2 regions of the Inquilinus ginsengisoli genome follow, and region 1 is predicted to be linked to the other one. Evidence: riboswitches for the same ligand, from Rfam matches in the RefSeq annotation. Region 1 holds a riboswitch; the other holds the start of a gene.

Evidence for each region. Region 1 has a riboswitch for thiamine pyrophosphate ahead of thiC (phosphomethylpyrimidine synthase ThiC). Riboswitches for the same ligand answer to the same signal wherever they lie in the genome.
Region 2: linked by a shared signal. The riboswitch ahead of thiE (thiamine phosphate synthase) and the one ahead of thiC (phosphomethylpyrimidine synthase ThiC) in region 1 are both predicted to bind thiamine pyrophosphate.

Annotation. Positions count from the first base shown of each region.
Region 1 is NZ_JAVDPW010000003.1:261,013-268,615, forward strand. It holds gene E9232_RS08945 (NmrA family NAD(P)-binding protein) at 1-866, opposite strand, end outside; gene E9232_RS08950 (enoyl-CoA hydratase-related protein) at 919-1,884, opposite strand; gene E9232_RS08955 (DUF8737 domain-containing protein) at 1,949-2,959, opposite strand; gene E9232_RS08960 (winged helix-turn-helix transcriptional regulator) at 3,068-3,592, shown strand; gene E9232_RS08965 (glutathione S-transferase family protein) at 3,697-4,302, opposite strand; TPP riboswitch at 4,423-4,538, shown strand; gene thiC (phosphomethylpyrimidine synthase ThiC) at 4,607-6,412, shown strand; gene E9232_RS08975 (phytanoyl-CoA dioxygenase family protein) at 6,653-7,555, shown strand.
Region 2 is NZ_JAVDPW010000008.1:107,326-114,928, forward strand. It holds gene E9232_RS22355 (phosphotransferase family protein) at 1-6, shown strand, start outside; gene eno (phosphopyruvate hydratase) at 3-1,277, shown strand; gene E9232_RS22365 (DNA recombination protein RmuC) at 1,320-2,672, shown strand; gene E9232_RS22370 (aldehyde dehydrogenase family protein) at 2,747-4,186, shown strand; TPP riboswitch at 4,326-4,420, shown strand; gene thiE (thiamine phosphate synthase) at 4,485-5,162, shown strand; gene thiD (bifunctional hydroxymethylpyrimidine kinase/phosphomethylpyrimidine kinase) at 5,159-5,977, shown strand; gene E9232_RS22385 (hypothetical protein) at 5,982-6,803, opposite strand; gene mmsB (multiple monosaccharide ABC transporter permease) at 6,948-7,603, opposite strand, start outside.

The DNA of each region.
Region 1 (7,603 bases):
GTGAAGTTGTCGCGGAAGCTCATGGTGCTCTTGTCGTCGGGATCCGCGTTGTATCCGGCCGGCAGGTCGGCCGAGTTTTTCAGCGGGCCGTGCCAATAGGCGTCCAGTTCCGTGTCGATGTATCGCGCCGGGTGTCCCGTCACCGCCTCGAACGCCGCAGCGAGTTTGTGATAGTCGACCTGCTCGATCGCGACTTCGAGATCGAGGCCGTTCGCCCGCTCGGGATGGTCGAACAGCCAGCGGGCGTAGTATCCGCAATCCGCCAGCGCGACATGGGGCACCGTACCGTTGCCCAGCGGCACCCGCCAGGTCACGACGCCGTCTTCCACGGTGGGCGACATCGGCGTCATCGCCGAGATCGCCATCTCCATATAGGGCCCGGTGGTGAACACCGCCGCAGCCATCCGGTCCCGGTTCGCCTGGTTCTGGAACAGGATCCATTCGCCGATGCGGCCCTTGCCGTCGTAATGGCCCGTGCGGAACCTGGAATCGTATCCGGCTTTCTTCAGCGCGTAGTCCAGGTTGCCGTAGACGAAGAGCTTGATCCCTTCCTCGATGGCGATCTCGTAGCTGCGGATAGCCCAGTACATCTCGGTCTTTTCGCCGGTGTTGAAGCCATCGATGTTGATATAGGCGCCGTCGCAGCCGCGGAAGCCGCGCCGCAGCGTGTCTTCATCGGCGAAGCTGCCTTCGACGATCTCGACAGGACCCAGCGCCAGCAGCGCCTTCGCCCGGCGGGAGGTGGCGTCGCGGCTCAGCGCCCGGACGGCGTATTTCCCGTCGGCGACCAGGGCGCCGATCACCGGCAGGCCCTGCGCGCCGGTGCCGCCGACGACGAAGATCCGGGAGGGGGAGCGGATGGTCATGGATGTCTCCGTATCCTTGATCGAACAGGGCGCCGGGTTCAGTTGCCCCGGTTCAGTCGCCATGGAAGACCGGCGGGCGGCCTTCCGCCTGTGCGGTGACGCCTTCGATGAAATCCCGGGTGCGGTAGAGCGCTCCGTATTGGGCGCCGAGCTGGGAGAAAGCGGCCGCCTCGCCGGCGTCGATCGCCAGATGCGCCGACACCAGCGTGGTCTGCACGCCGAGCGGCCCGCAGGCCGCGATCCTGCCGGCGATCTCCACCGCCCGGGCGAGGGCGGCCTCGGGCGTCGCGGCAATCTCCTGCAGCGTGCCGATGCGATACGCATCCTCCGCGGTCCAGTGATCGCCGGTCAGCATGTATCGCATGGCGTTGCCCCAGCCCGCCTCGCGGACGAAGCGCACGGTCGACCCGCCGCCGGGAAAGCGGCCATGCGTGTTCTCATCCTGGCCGAACCGGGTGCCGGCCGCCGCTACCCGGATATCCGCGGCCAGGAACAGCTCATGCCCCAGGTTCCAGGTGTCGCCATGGACGGCGACGATCAGGGGCTTGGTGCGCTGGGCCGGGCCATAGCTCAGCGGATTGACGATGCGGGTCAGGCCGGACAGGGGATTGCCCGTCTTCGCCGCGGCCCGGAAGCCCTCGACATCGATGCCGCGGGAAAAATTGTCGCCATGGCCGAACAGGATGGCCGCCCGCAGCGACGGGTCGTGGTCGTAATCGTAGAAGGCCCGCGCCAGGGCCTGGAAGGTCTCGGGGTCGACGCGGTTCTGTACATCCGGTCGGTTGAGGCCGAACAGCGCCACCTGGTCGCGGCGTTCGATGGTCAGCTTGACGTCCGGCCCCGGCGGCACCTCGGCCAGGGTGGTGGGCGGCACAGCCGCCTCGGCTGCAGCCTGGGGCTGCGGGCCCTGGTCCGCGCCCAGGGCAGAGGTCGCCGCGAGGGTCGCGGGGATGGCTGCGGCGATGGCTGCGGTGGTTTTGATCAGGTCACGGCGGGCGATCACGGGATCTGTCTCCATGGGGCCATGCTTCGGTTCTGCCGGCCCGTTGCGGGCCGGGATGCGGCCGAAAGTCCAGTTTCCGTCATGCGGCGATCGCCGCCGCCGGCCGCCGGCACCGCAGCAACTGGCGCACCGACAGGGCGTGCAGGACCAGGGAGCTGGGAACGGTGAAGGCCGGGATGATACCGATCGGGTACGCCGCGATCGTCAGATTGGGGTGATCGATGGCGAGGTGCTGGAACGGCCCGGGCGTGGTCAGGGCCCCCATGGCAAGCGCGACGATCAGATCCGTCGTGCCGAAGAGGTTCCAAAGCAGGGCCGCCCGGGGGCTGTCCGGCCGGCCGCTGGCCAGCATCACGGCGGTCGGCAGGGCCATCAGCCCGGTGATCACGTCGCCGATGCCGGCGGGCAGGGCGAAGACGCCCGGCATAGCCCCGGCCAGCCAGTTCGCCAGGAAGACCGCGCCGATCACTCGGTAGAACTGGACGCCGATCAGCCAGGTCGCGGGCATCGCATCCAGCAGCGTGCCGATCCGGCGCGAACGGCCCAGGAGCGTGATCACGACCGCCGTCGGCACGATGATCATCACCGGCAGCAGCGGAATGGTCGTGGCACCGGGCAGAAGCAGGCCGTCGGCGACGATCGCCCACGCCACGCCATGCCAGAGGGTGAGCGGCACCGCGATCGCCAGCCAGGTCCACGCCCGCTCCGACGCCGTCAGGGACGTTCGCGCCAGCCCGGCCCAGGTTCCGCTGAGCAGGATGAGATGCACGGCGATCCGCGCGACGACCACCGACAGACCCGAACGTTGCAGCCCTGGAAGGGCGACGAGCGCTGCGAACCAGAGGCCCGCTGCGATGATGCTGCCGGCAAATGCGAGTGTCGGAGTGACAGAAAAAGCGCCGTTGTTCTGCGCCAAGGCAAGGTCCTCTTGTTTGGAGGAAATCGGTGATGTTTGTGTCGATCGGTTCCGGCCCGGATTGGATCGAGGGGCCGCATCGCCATCGGCATCGGGTTGAGCCTTGATGTTCAGCGAGTTCTTCACTCTTATAATAAGAGTGAAGATGATGGCAAGCGATTTATCGACTGGCATGCCCGCCCGGTATTGCCGTCTCGCGGACACCGCCATTGAACCAAACGAGAACAGCTCTTATGATAAGAGCCGCTGGAGCAGATTTTCGGACAGATCGGAAGGGATTCAATGCGCTCGAAAGGGTTCGACGGCATGACGTGTTCGATCGCCGGCGTCATGGCGGCGATCGGCGATCGCTGGGGTCTGCTGATCCTGCGGGACCTGGTGTGCGGCCTCAGCCGATACGAGGATTTCCGCCAGTCATCCGGGGTGACCAATGCGACGCTCAGCGATCGGCTGAAGCATCTGGAGGCGAACGGCCTGATCGAGCGGCGGCGCTACCAGGCCAGCCCGGAACGGTTCGAATATGTGCTGACCCCGAAGGGGTGGCAGATCGCCCCCGTCATGCCGGTGCTCGCCCAGATCGGGGATCGCCTTGATGTGTCCGGGGCGTCGGCGCCGCCGATGACCTTCGTGAACCGCAAAACCGGCGCCGAGCTGCGCTGGGGGTTCATCGACCAGCAGACCGGCGAGCAGGTGAGCCCCGCCGACCTCGACATCCTGCCAGGCCCCGGTGCGGACGATCTGGTGCGCTGGCGGTTGTCCCACCGGGGCGGCCGTCCTGGCGGCAAGGTGGACGACGCTGCCGGCTGACTCAGCCAGGGTTGTGGCGGATATCATGGAGGGTGTCTGGCGTCTGTTCCGCCTACGCTCCAAGCCGCCGATCATCCGCCAGACCCTAGGGACCGCCCCGCCCGTCAGTCGAGGCCGTCGAACGGCGCCCGCCAGGCGTCGATCCGGTTCAGGCGGTCGTGCCAGGCCAGGATGTGGCGGAAGCCGCTCACCGGCAGCAAGGCCTGTTCGGCGAAGGGCAGGGCGGAGGCCACCCGGAAGTCGGCATAGGTCGGGCGGTCACCCACCAGCCAGCTGCGGCCGGCCAGGATGTCGTCGAGAATCCCGCCATAGCGCCGGAAGCCGGAATCGGCCTCGGCCAGTGCCGCCGCATCGGCCGGCCGGTCCAGGAACTGGGGCCGGATGATGTTCTCGAAATAGAAGGTTCCGCCGGCCGGGATGAAATGATGGGCGCTCCAGCTCACCCACATCAGCACCTCGGCCTGGCGGTCGGCCGGCCAGAAACCGGGGTCGCACAGGGCGGCCAGGCGGCAGGCGATGGCATCCGTCTCCCACAGGGTGCGGTCGGCCTCGACCAGCACCGGCACCAGGGTGTTGGGGTTGATTGCCCGGAACGCCTCCCTGTCCGGCCCCATCGGGCTGGTGCGGATGTACTCGACCGGGGCGTCCAGGTGGCGGGCCACCGCCACGGCGACCCGGGGATTGAGGTTGCGGGAGTAGTGCAGCTTCATGATACGGGCTCGTCCTCTGCCGGGGTTGATGTCCCTGGTCGATGGCGGGGCCCTGGGATCGACAGCGGCGGGAAAAGATCGGCATGGCTTGACAGCGCCGCCCCGGCCGCGCTCTGATCGCGCTGTTCCGAGGGGAGCTCCGGTAAGGGGCTGAGACACCACACCATCTGCGACGTGGGAACCCTTCGAACCTGATCCGGGTCGTGCCGGCGTAGGGAATGGAACCGCATGCGCGCTCAGCCGCTTTCTTTCCAGCTTTCCGTCCTTGGCACGCCCTCAATCCGTCCGATCGAGGAGGCCGTCGATGCCCAAGGATGTCATCCCAACCACCGTCACCACCGGCGCCATGCCGGGGTCGCGCAAGGTCCATGTGCCGGGCGAACGGCACCCCGACCTGCGCGTCGCCATGCGCGAGATCGTGCTATCGCCCGAAGCCGGGGAGCCGCCGGTCCGGGTCTATGATTCGTCCGGCCCCTACACCGACCCGGCCGCGCTGATCGACATCGGCGCCGGCCTGCCGCCGATCCGCGCCGGCTGGATCGCCGCCCGCGGCGATGTCGAGGCCTATGACGGCCGCGTCGTGCGGCCGGAGGATGACGGCCGGCGCGAGGGCGAGGCCGCCAACCTGTTCGAGTTCCGGCGCGGCGACCGGCGCACGCTGCGCGCCCGCGGCGGCACCGCGGTGACCCAGATGGCCTATGCCCGCGCCGGCATCGTCACGCCCGAGATGGAGTATGTCGCGATCCGCGAGAATCTCGGCCGCGAGAAGCTGGCCGAGGCGGCGGCGCGCGACGGCGAGAGCTTTGGTGCCGCGATCCCGGACTATGTGACGCCGGAATTCGTGCGCGACGAGATCGCCCGCGGCCGCGCCATCATCCCCAGCAACATCAACCACCCGGAATCCGAGCCGATGATCATCGGCCGCAACTTCCTGGTGAAGATCAACGCCAACATCGGCAACTCCGCCGTCACCTCTTCGATCGCGGAGGAGGTGGAGAAGATGGTGTGGGCGATCCGCTGGGGCGCCGACAACGTCATGGACCTGTCGACCGGCCGCAACATCCACACCACGCGGGAATGGATCCTGCGCAACTCACCCGTGCCGATCGGCACCGTGCCGATCTACCAGGCGTTGGAGAAGGTCAACGGCGTGGCCGAGGACCTGACCTGGGAGATCTTCCGCGACACCCTGATCGAGCAGGCGGAGCAGGGGGTCGACTACTTCACCATCCATGCCGGGGTGCGGCTGGCCTACATCCCGCTCACGGCGAAGCGGGTCACCGGCATCGTCAGCCGCGGCGGCTCGATCATGGCGAAATGGTGCCTGTCGCATCACCGCGAGAGCTTTCTCTACACCCATTTCCGCGAGATCTGCGCCATCATGCGGGCCTATGACGTCGCCTTCTCGCTCGGCGATGGCTTGCGCCCCGGCTCGATCGCCGACGCCAACGACGCCGCCCAGTTCGCCGAGCTGGAGACGCTGGGCGAACTGACCCAGATCGCGTGGGAGCACGACGTCCAGGTCATGATCGAAGGCCCCGGCCATGTGCCGATGCACAAGATCAAGGCCAACATGGACAAGCAGCTGGCCGTCTGCGGCGAGGCGCCGTTCTACACGCTCGGGCCCCTGACCACCGACATCGCGCCGGGCTACGACCACATCACCTCCGGCATCGGCGCCGCCATGATCGGCTGGTTCGGCACCGCCATGCTCTGCTATGTCACGCCGAAGGAGCATCTCGGGCTGCCGGACCGCGACGACGTCAAGACCGGCGTCGTCACCTACAAGATCGCGGCCCATGCCGCCGACCTGGCCAAGGGGCACCCGGCGGCGCAGGTGCGCGACGACGCGCTGTCCCGCGCCCGCTTCGACTTCCGCTGGCGCGACCAGTTCCATTTGTCGCTCGACCCCGACACGGCGCTGGCCTTCCATGACGAGACCCTGCCGGCCGAGGGCGCCAAGACCGCGCATTTCTGCTCGATGTGCGGTCCGAAATTCTGCTCGATGAAGATTACTCAGGAGATCCGGGCGACGGCCGAGGCTGGGATGGAGGAGATGGCGTCGCGGTTCCGCGACGGCGGCGGCCAGATCTACCGCGCGGCCGAGTGAGACGGTGCCGGGCGGGCCGAAGGGCCCGCTCCGCCCCGGGCGGGCCGAAGGGCCCGCTCCGGCCCTGGGGGGCCATCCAGTTGAAAATGATTCTTGGTTGGGACGTTCCGTCCGGCTATAGCACTCGTGACGGAATTTGAACGCGGACAGCGGTTCCCCGGGGTGAGGCAGGCCAGCGTTTCGCCCCGAAACCGCCATCGTCCACTGCTAGGCAGTGCCCGACGCGAGGAGATATTTTTGATGGCAGCTCTTTCCGAACATGTGGCCAAGGCCGGCCTGAAGACCCGCTTCCTGTTGCAGCGACGCTTCCAAAGCGTCGCCTCGCGGGAGTGGGTGGCCAAACGCATCGCGAATCGGGTGGGGCGCGCCCAGGTCCCCGGCACCTCCGAAGGCCGCGCTGCCGCGGCCGCCCTGGACTCGGAAGGCTTCGCGATGACACCGTGGCTGGTCAGCCCGGACATGGCGGCGGAGATGCGGCATTATTTCGCCGGGCATCAGTCCTTCAACCCGTACAAGCGTGAACTGGGCACCTTCCAGGCGCCGGACCAGGCCCCGCCAGGCACCCATGTCGCGCATTTCAAGCCGGAGGTGGTGCTGAACGCGCCGCATGGATTGGCCATCGCCAACCACCCCGCGGTGCTCGAGGCGGTGCAGGCGGCGCTCGGCTGCAAGCCCACGATCAGCTACATGGCGGCGTGGTGGTCGATCGCCGGGCACGACCAGGGCCAGCACGCCGAGCTGTTCCACCGCGACTACGACGACTGGCGCTTCATCAAGATGTTCGTCTACCTCACCGATGTCGATGAGGGGGCGGGGCCGCACATCTATGTTCGCGCGACGCATCGCGAGAACCAGCTGATGCCGATCCGGCGCTATTCCGACGACGAGGTTGCGAACGCCTTCGGGCGCGAGCGCTTCATCCAGTTCGAGGGGGCCGCCGGCACCAGCTTCCTGGAGAACACCTTCGGAATGCATCGCGGCATGCCGGCGCGGGTGACGCCGCGGCTGATGTTCAGCGCGGTCTACTGCCAGGGCCCGATCCTGTACGGCCCGCTGAAGCCGATCCTGGACGCGAAGCAGGTGGAGGCCAGCAGCGGGCTGAAGCTCGACCCCTACGTCAACCGGGTCTATCTGCGCAGCTGACGGCGGTCGGCCGCTCACCCCGTTGCGATGGTCTGCATGCAGACCATC
Region 2 (7,603 bases), on a different contig from region 1:
CTGTGACCCGCACCACCATCGCCGAGATCCGTGGCCGCCGCGTGTGGGACAGCCGCGGCCGGCCGACCGTGGAGGCCGAGATCCGGCTGGAGGGCGGCGCGATCGGCCGCGCCATCGCCCCAGCCGGGGCCTCCACCGGCTCGGGCGAGGCGCTGGACCGGCGCGACGGCGGCACCGGCTTCGGCGGCCATGACGTGCGCGGCGCGGTCGATGCGGTGAATGGTGAGATCGCCCGCGCCCTGGCCGGCTTCGACGCTTCCGACCAGGCCGGGCTGGACCAGGCCCTGATCGGCCTGGACGGCACCGCGAACAAGGCGCGGCTGGGCGGCAACGCCACCATCGCCGTGTCGATGGCCACGGCCCATGCTGCCGCGGCCGCCGCCGGCCTGCCGCTGTGGCGCCATCTCGGCGGCGACGATGCCGTGCTGCTGCCCCTGCCGGAGATCCAGATCTTCGGCGGCGGCGCCCATGCCGGACGGCGGCTGGACCTGCAGGACTTCATGGTGATCTGCCCCGGCGCCGGCAGCTTCGCCGAGGCGCTGGACTGGACCGCGGAGGTCTACCGCGCCGCCGGGTCGCTGATGGCCGAGTCCGGCAAGCTGTGCGGCGTCGCCGACGAAGGCGGCTTTTGGCCGGCCTTCGCCGATTCGGCCGAGGCGCTGGACATGCTGGTCCGCGCCATCGAGACCGCCGGCCGCCGGCCGGGCGATGAGGTCGCGATCGCGCTGGATGTCGCCGCCTCCGAATTCGGCCGCGACGGCCGCTACCGCTTCGAGGGGCGGGAGCGCGACACCGGCGAGATGGTCGAGCTGGTCGCCGGCTGGACCCGGCGCTGGCCGATCCTGTCGGTCGAGGACCCGGTGGCGGAGGACGATGCCGCCGGCTTCCGGGCCATCACCGCGGCGATCGGCGACCGGGTGCAGATCGTCGGCGACGATTTCCTGGTCACCGATGCGGCGCGGGTGCGCGAGGCCGCGGCGACACGGGCCTGCACCACCGTGCTGATCAAGCCGAACCAGCGCGGCACCCTGACCGAGACCAGGGCGGCCTGGGATGCGGCGAAGGCGGTCGGGCTGACCGGCATCGTCTCCGCCCGCTCGGGCGAGAGCGAGGACACCACCATCGTCGACCTGGTGGTCGGCTGGGGCGTCGGCCAGCTGAAGGTCGGGTCCTTCGCCCGGTCGGAGCGGATGGCGAAATGGAATGCGGCGCTGCGGATTGAGGAGGCGCTGGGCGGCCGCGCCATCTTCGCCGGCCGAAGCACCTTGCGCGGGTGAGCGGTCTGGGGTGTTCTGCCGGTCCCGCATCCGGATGAGCTTATGAATTTCGACCTCGCCTCGATCGATCTCCGCATCCTCGGCCTCGTCATCCTCGGCGTCGCGCTGCTGACCCTGCTGGTCGCGCTGTTCCGGCGGACCCGGCTGGATCTGAGCCCGCTGACCGGCGCGATCGAGGATCTGCGCCGCGACCTGGGCCGGGTGGAGCAGGAGTTGCAGACGGCGGAGCGTCGCGCCGAAGCCTCGGCCGAGGCCCGCGACAGCCGCCAGCGGCAGGAGATCGCGGCGTCCCTGCGCCACACCGGCGAGACGCTGGTCGGCGCGATGCGGGCGATCGGCGAGACCCAGCAGACCCGGCTGGACACCGTCGCCACCCGGCTGCAGGCCCTGTCCGAATCGATGGCGCAGAGCCAGGGCCGGCTGCGCGAGACGCTGGACCTGAACCTGCAGAAGCTGCGCCAGGAGAATGAGGCGAAGCTGGAGCAGATGCGCGCCACCGTCGACGAGAAGCTGCAGGCGACGCTGGAGACCCGGCTGCAGGCCCAGTTCCAGACCGTGAGCGAGCGGCTGGAGCGGGTGCATCAGGGCCTGGGCGAGATGCAGGTGCTGGCCGGCGGCGTCGGCGACCTGAAGAAGATGCTGTCCGGCGTGAAGACCCGCGGCACCTTCGGCGAGGAGCAGCTGGACGCCCTGCTGGAGCAGGTGCTGACCGAGGACCAGCTGGTGCGCAACGCCCGGCCGCGGCCGGATAGTTCCGAGACGGTGGAGTTCGCCATCCGCCTGCCCGAAGGCGTGCTGCTGCCGGTCGACAGCAAGTTCCCGCAGGAGGATTACGAGCGGCTGAACCTGGCGCTGGAGGCCGGCGATACCGTGGCGGCCGAGGCGGCAGGCCGGCAGCTGGACCGGCGGATCCGCGACGAGGCCAAGAAGATCGCCACCAAATACATCTATCCGCCTGTCACCACCGATTTCGCGGTGCTGTTCGTGCCGACCGAGGGGCTGTTCGCCGAGATCCTGCGCCGGCCCGGCCTGCGCGAATCGGTGCGCGAGCAGTACCGCGTCACCATCCTGGGCCCGACCACGCTGGGCGCCTTCCTGTCCAGCCTGCGCATGGGCTTCCGCACCCTCGCCATCCAGCACAAATCGGCCGAGATCTGGCAGGTGCTGGGCGCGGTCAAGGCGGAGTTCCAGAGCTATGGCGAGCTGATGGACAAGGTCGGCAAGAAGCTGCAGGAAGGGCAGAACGTGATCCAGCAGATCGGCACCCGCACCCGCGCCATCCACCGCAAGCTGCGCCAGGTCGAGGAACTGCCGATGGACAAGGCGGCGCCGCTTCTGGAGCTGGACGTACCCGAGGCCGACATGCCGGCCATGACGGAAGACGAAACGCCATAGCCTTGTTGCATCGGATATCGGCACGACCTATCCAGTAGCCATTCATCCGACAATAGGTCGAGAGAGGGAACGAAATGAGCGTCCACGCCAATTACATCGCCGGATCCTGGGTCGAAGGCCCGGACGCCGCGAAGAACGTGAACCCGTCGGACCTGTCGGACGTGGTGGGCGAATACACCCGCGCCGACCGCGCCCAGGCGGAGCAGGCGATCGCCGCGGCCCGCGCCGCCTTCCCGAAGTGGTCGATGACCACGCTGCAGGAGCGGCACGACCTGCTGGACAAGATCGGCAACACCATCCTGGCGAAGAAGGAAGAGCTGGGCCGGCTGCTGTCGCGCGAGGAGGGCAAGACCCTGCCCGAGGGCATCGGCGAGGCCGCCCGCGCCGGCCAGATCTTCAAGTTCTTCGCCGGCGAGGTGCTGCGCATCCAGGGTGAGAAGCTGGCCTCGGTCCGCCCCGGCATCGATGTCGAGATCACGCGGGAGCCGATGGGCGTCATCGGCCTGATCACGCCGTGGAACTTCCCGATCGCGATCCCGGCCTGGAAGATCGCCCCGGCCCTGGCCTACGGCAACTGCGTCGTGTTCAAGCCGGCCGACCTGGTGCCGGGCAGCGCCTGGGCCCTGTCGCAGATCATCATCGACTCCGGCGTGCCGTCCGGTGTGTTCAACCTGGTGATGGGCCGCGGCTCGGTGGTCGGCGAGGCCTTCGTCGCCAGCCGCGATATCGACGCCATCAGCTTCACCGGCTCTGTCGGCACCGGCCGCGCCATCGCGGTGCGCTGCGCCGAGATCGGCAAGAAGGTGCAGCTCGAGATGGGCGGCAAGAACCCGATGGTCATCCTCGACGATGCCGACCTGAACACCGCCGTCGGGGCCGCCACCAACAGCGCCTTCTTTTCCACCGGCCAGCGCTGCACCGCCTCGTCCCGCCTGATCGTGACCGAGGGCATCCATGACCGCTTCGTCGCGGCGATGACCGAGAAGCTGAAGTCGCTGAAGGTCGACAACGCGCTGAAGCAGGGCACCGAGATGGGCCCGGTGGTGGACCAGAGCCAGCTGGACCAGGACCTGTCCTACATCGACATCGGCGTCAAGGAAGGCGCCAAGCTGGCCTTCGGCGGCGAGCGGCTGAACCGCGAGACCGAGGGCTTCTACCTGTCCCCGGCGCTGTTCATCGAGACCACCAACGACATGCGGATCAGCCGCGAGGAGATCTTCGGGCCGGTCGCCTCGGTGATCCGGGTCAAGGACTACGAGGCTGCACTGGCAACGGCGAACGACACCGAATTCGGCCTCTCCGCCGGCATCGCGACCTCGAGCCTGAAATACGCCAGCCACTTCAAGCGGGCCAGCCAGGCCGGCATGGTGATGGTGAACCTGCCGACCGCGGGCGTGGATTATCACGTGCCGTTCGGCGGCCGGAAGGGCTCCAGCTACGGCCCGCGCGAACAGGGCCGCTACGCCGCGGAGTTCTACACGGTGGTGAAGACCGCTTATACCTTCCCAGGCTGATCGGCTGAAGGCCGATCATGGCCTCGGGCTGATCTGACGCAGGCTGATCAATGCAAAGGGCCCGGCCGGCGACGGCCGGGCCCTTTCATTTGGCCGGGCGCGCTTGACACCCCGCCCGGCCCTTGCGAGCCTCGGCCCTGGAAGTGACACGGGGTGCCCGCGCTCGGGCTGAGATCATACCCGTCGAACCTGATCTGGGTCATGCCAGCGAAGGGAACCGTCACGCGATGCCTGGCCCACGGGCCATGATCCTCTTGGATCGATCGCCGACGCCCCCTTCGCCACGGCGGAGGAATGGATGAGCACGGCATTTCAGGCATTCGGATCGACCGGGCGGCGACGCTTCGACCTGTCGGTCTATCTCGTCACCGACACCCGGCTGAGCGGCCCGCGCGGCGTCGCGGCGGTGGCCGCGGCGGCGGTGCGGGGCGGCGTCACCCTGGTGCAGCTGCGCGACCCCGACGCCACCACCCGGTCCCTGATCGAGGCGGCGCGGCAGCTGCAGGCGGTGCTGGCGCCGCTGGGCATCCCGCTGATCGTCAACGACCGGGTCGACGTGGCCCTGGCGGTCGGCGCCGACGGCGTGCATCTGGGCGACCGCGACATGCCGGCGGAGACCGCGCGCCGGCTGCTAGGCCCTGAGCTGATCATCGGCGTCACCGTGCATGACGCGGCGGAGGCGCGGGCGGTCGATGCCGCCATCGCCGACTACGCCGGCATCGGCCCGGTCTTCGCCACCTCGACCAAGGCCGAGGCGCGGCCGGCGATCGGCGTCGACGGCTTCCGCACCCTGCGCGAGCAGGTGCCCCTCCCCGTGGTCGGCATCGGCGGCATCGATGCGGCCCTGGCCGCCGCCGTGGTCGCGGCCGGGGCCGACGGCGTCGCCGTGGTCTCGGCGATCTGCGCCGCCGCCGACCCGGAGGCCGCCGCCCGGGCGATCCGCGGGGCGGTGACCAACGGGCGGGGAACGGCGTGATCCCCGCCGGCACCATCCCCAACGTCCTGACCATTGCCGGCACCGACCCGTCCGGCGGCGCCGGCATCCAGGCCGACCTCAAGGCGTTCTCCGCCCTCGGCGCCTACGGCACCACGGTCATCACCGCGCTGGTGGCCCAGAACACCCGCGGGGTCGAGGCGGTGGAGCTGGTGTCGCCGGCCTTCGTGACCCGGCAGATCGACTGCCTGCTGGCCGATGTGCGGATCGACGCGGTCAAGATCGGCATGCTGGCCACCGCCGGGATCGTGCGCGCGGTGGCCGACGCGCTGCGCCGGCACGGGCTGACCCAGGTGGTGGTCGACCCGGTCATGGTGGCCAAGAGCGGCGACCGGCTGCTGCGCCAGGACGCCGTCTCCGCCCTGCGCGAGGAGATCCTGCCGCTGGCCGCGTTGGTCACCCCGAACCTGCCGGAGGCGGCCGACCTGCTGGACCGGCCGGCGGCCGCGCGCCGGGCGGAGATGCCGGAGACCGCGGCGGCGCTGCTGGCACTGGGGCCGCGCGCGGTGCTGCTGAAGGGCGGGCACCTGGAGGACGAGGCGGAGAGCCCGGACCTGCTGCTGGGCCCGGCCGGCGCCGTCATCCTGACCGCGCCGCGCATCGCCACCCGCAACACCCACGGCACCGGCTGCACCCTGTCGGCCGCGATCGCCGCCCTGCTGCCGCAGCGTCCCGACCTGGAGACGGCGGTGCGCGAGGCGAAGTCCTATCTGACCGGGGCGCTGCAGGCCAGCGGCCGCCTGTCGGTCGGCGGCGGCCACGGCCCGCTGCACCATTTCCACGCGCTATGGGGCTGACCGGTCAGGCGGCCGCCGCCTGATCCCGCTGCTGCGCTTCGAGCAGCCCCGCCCGCTCCGCCTCGGTCAGCTCGATCCGGGTCAGCCCGGCATCGAGCAGGAACGGAACGCCGCCCGCCGCGCCGGTCACGGCGAGCGCGCGCTTGCCCTTGGCGTCGAGCGTGAACGGCAGGAAGTCCTTGGCGGTCATCACATTCGCCTTGGCCTCACGGCCGGCGGACGGATAGCTGAACCGCCAGGCGATGGATTTCCGGACCTTCTGGCGGGTCCGGATGGTCACCGCCACTGGGGTCAGCTTCTGGCCGTCCAGCGCCAGGGCCTGCCGCTCGCCGCGATGCTGGCCGATCGAGGCGCGGACCATCCCGATGACGCCGACGACCAGCAGCACCACGGCCGCCGCGAAGCAGAGGACCCGGTCCCAGAAATAGTCGAGCCCCAGGGTCGTGGTCAGCAGATGCGGGTCGTCGGCGCTCTGCACCACCTCGGTGTCGTAGTCGCCGGAATGGATGTCGAGGAAGAAGTAGGAGACGTCGGAGCGGAAGGCGGTGCCGTCCGGGCCGGGCGCGGTCAGGGTGGCATCGCAGAAGGTGATGGCCAGTCTTGTCTGGCAGCTGCCGTCCGCAACCTCACCGTCCTGCGCGATTGCCGGATTCTGGCGGATCCGCGCATCGTTCAGCAGCGGCGGCGCCATCCACACGAACAGGGCGGCAAGCATTCCCAGCAGGATCACCTCGACGAAGACGAGCATGATCACGCGACGCACCGTCTTCGGCTTGGGCGCGTTCACCCGCAGCGGCCGGGTCGGGAAGGCGGACAGGGTCTGCATGCGGGAACTCGTCGTCAGTGATTTCTGTGGGCGGGCGGGTCGATACCGCCCGCCCGCAGAAAGCGACTGAAGAGGATTTTGTTCCCGCCCCGACGCTGGCGACCGACTTCGCCGACCTCGCGATCGGCTTCGCCGACGCGGGGATCAGCCCTTGTTCTTGTTGTAGACGTCGAAGGCCACGGCGGCGAGCAGCACCAGGCCCTTGATCACCATCTGCAGGTCGATGCCGAGGCCGAGGATCGACATGCCGTTGTTCATCACGCCCATGATGAAGGCACCGATCACCACACCGGTGATCTTGCCCACGCCGCCCGAAGCCGAGGCGCCGCCGATGAAGCAGGCGGCGATGGCGTCGAGCTCGAACTGGTTGCCGGCCTGCGGCACCGCCGAGGTCAGGCGCGCCGTGGTGATCAGCCCGGCCAGCGCCGCCAGCACCCCCATGTTGACGAAGGTCAGGAACACCAGCCGTTCGGTGTTGATGCCGGACAGCTTGGCCGCCTTCTCGTTGCCGCCCACCGCGTAGATGCGGCGGCCGAGCGTGGTGCGGGTGGTGACGAAGGCGTAGAGCACCACCAGAACGCCCATCAGGATCAGGATGTTGGGCAGGCCGTTGTAGGTCGCCAGCAGGTAGCCGAGCCCGGCCAGGGCCACCAGCGTCGCCACGTTCTTGATGACGAAGAACAGCAGGGGCTCCTGCTCGACGCCGTGCTGGATCTCGTTGCGCCGGTTCTTGATGTTGAACCAGACCAGGATCAGCGGCACGGCCAGGCTGATCAAGAGCGTGGTGATCCAGACCTTGC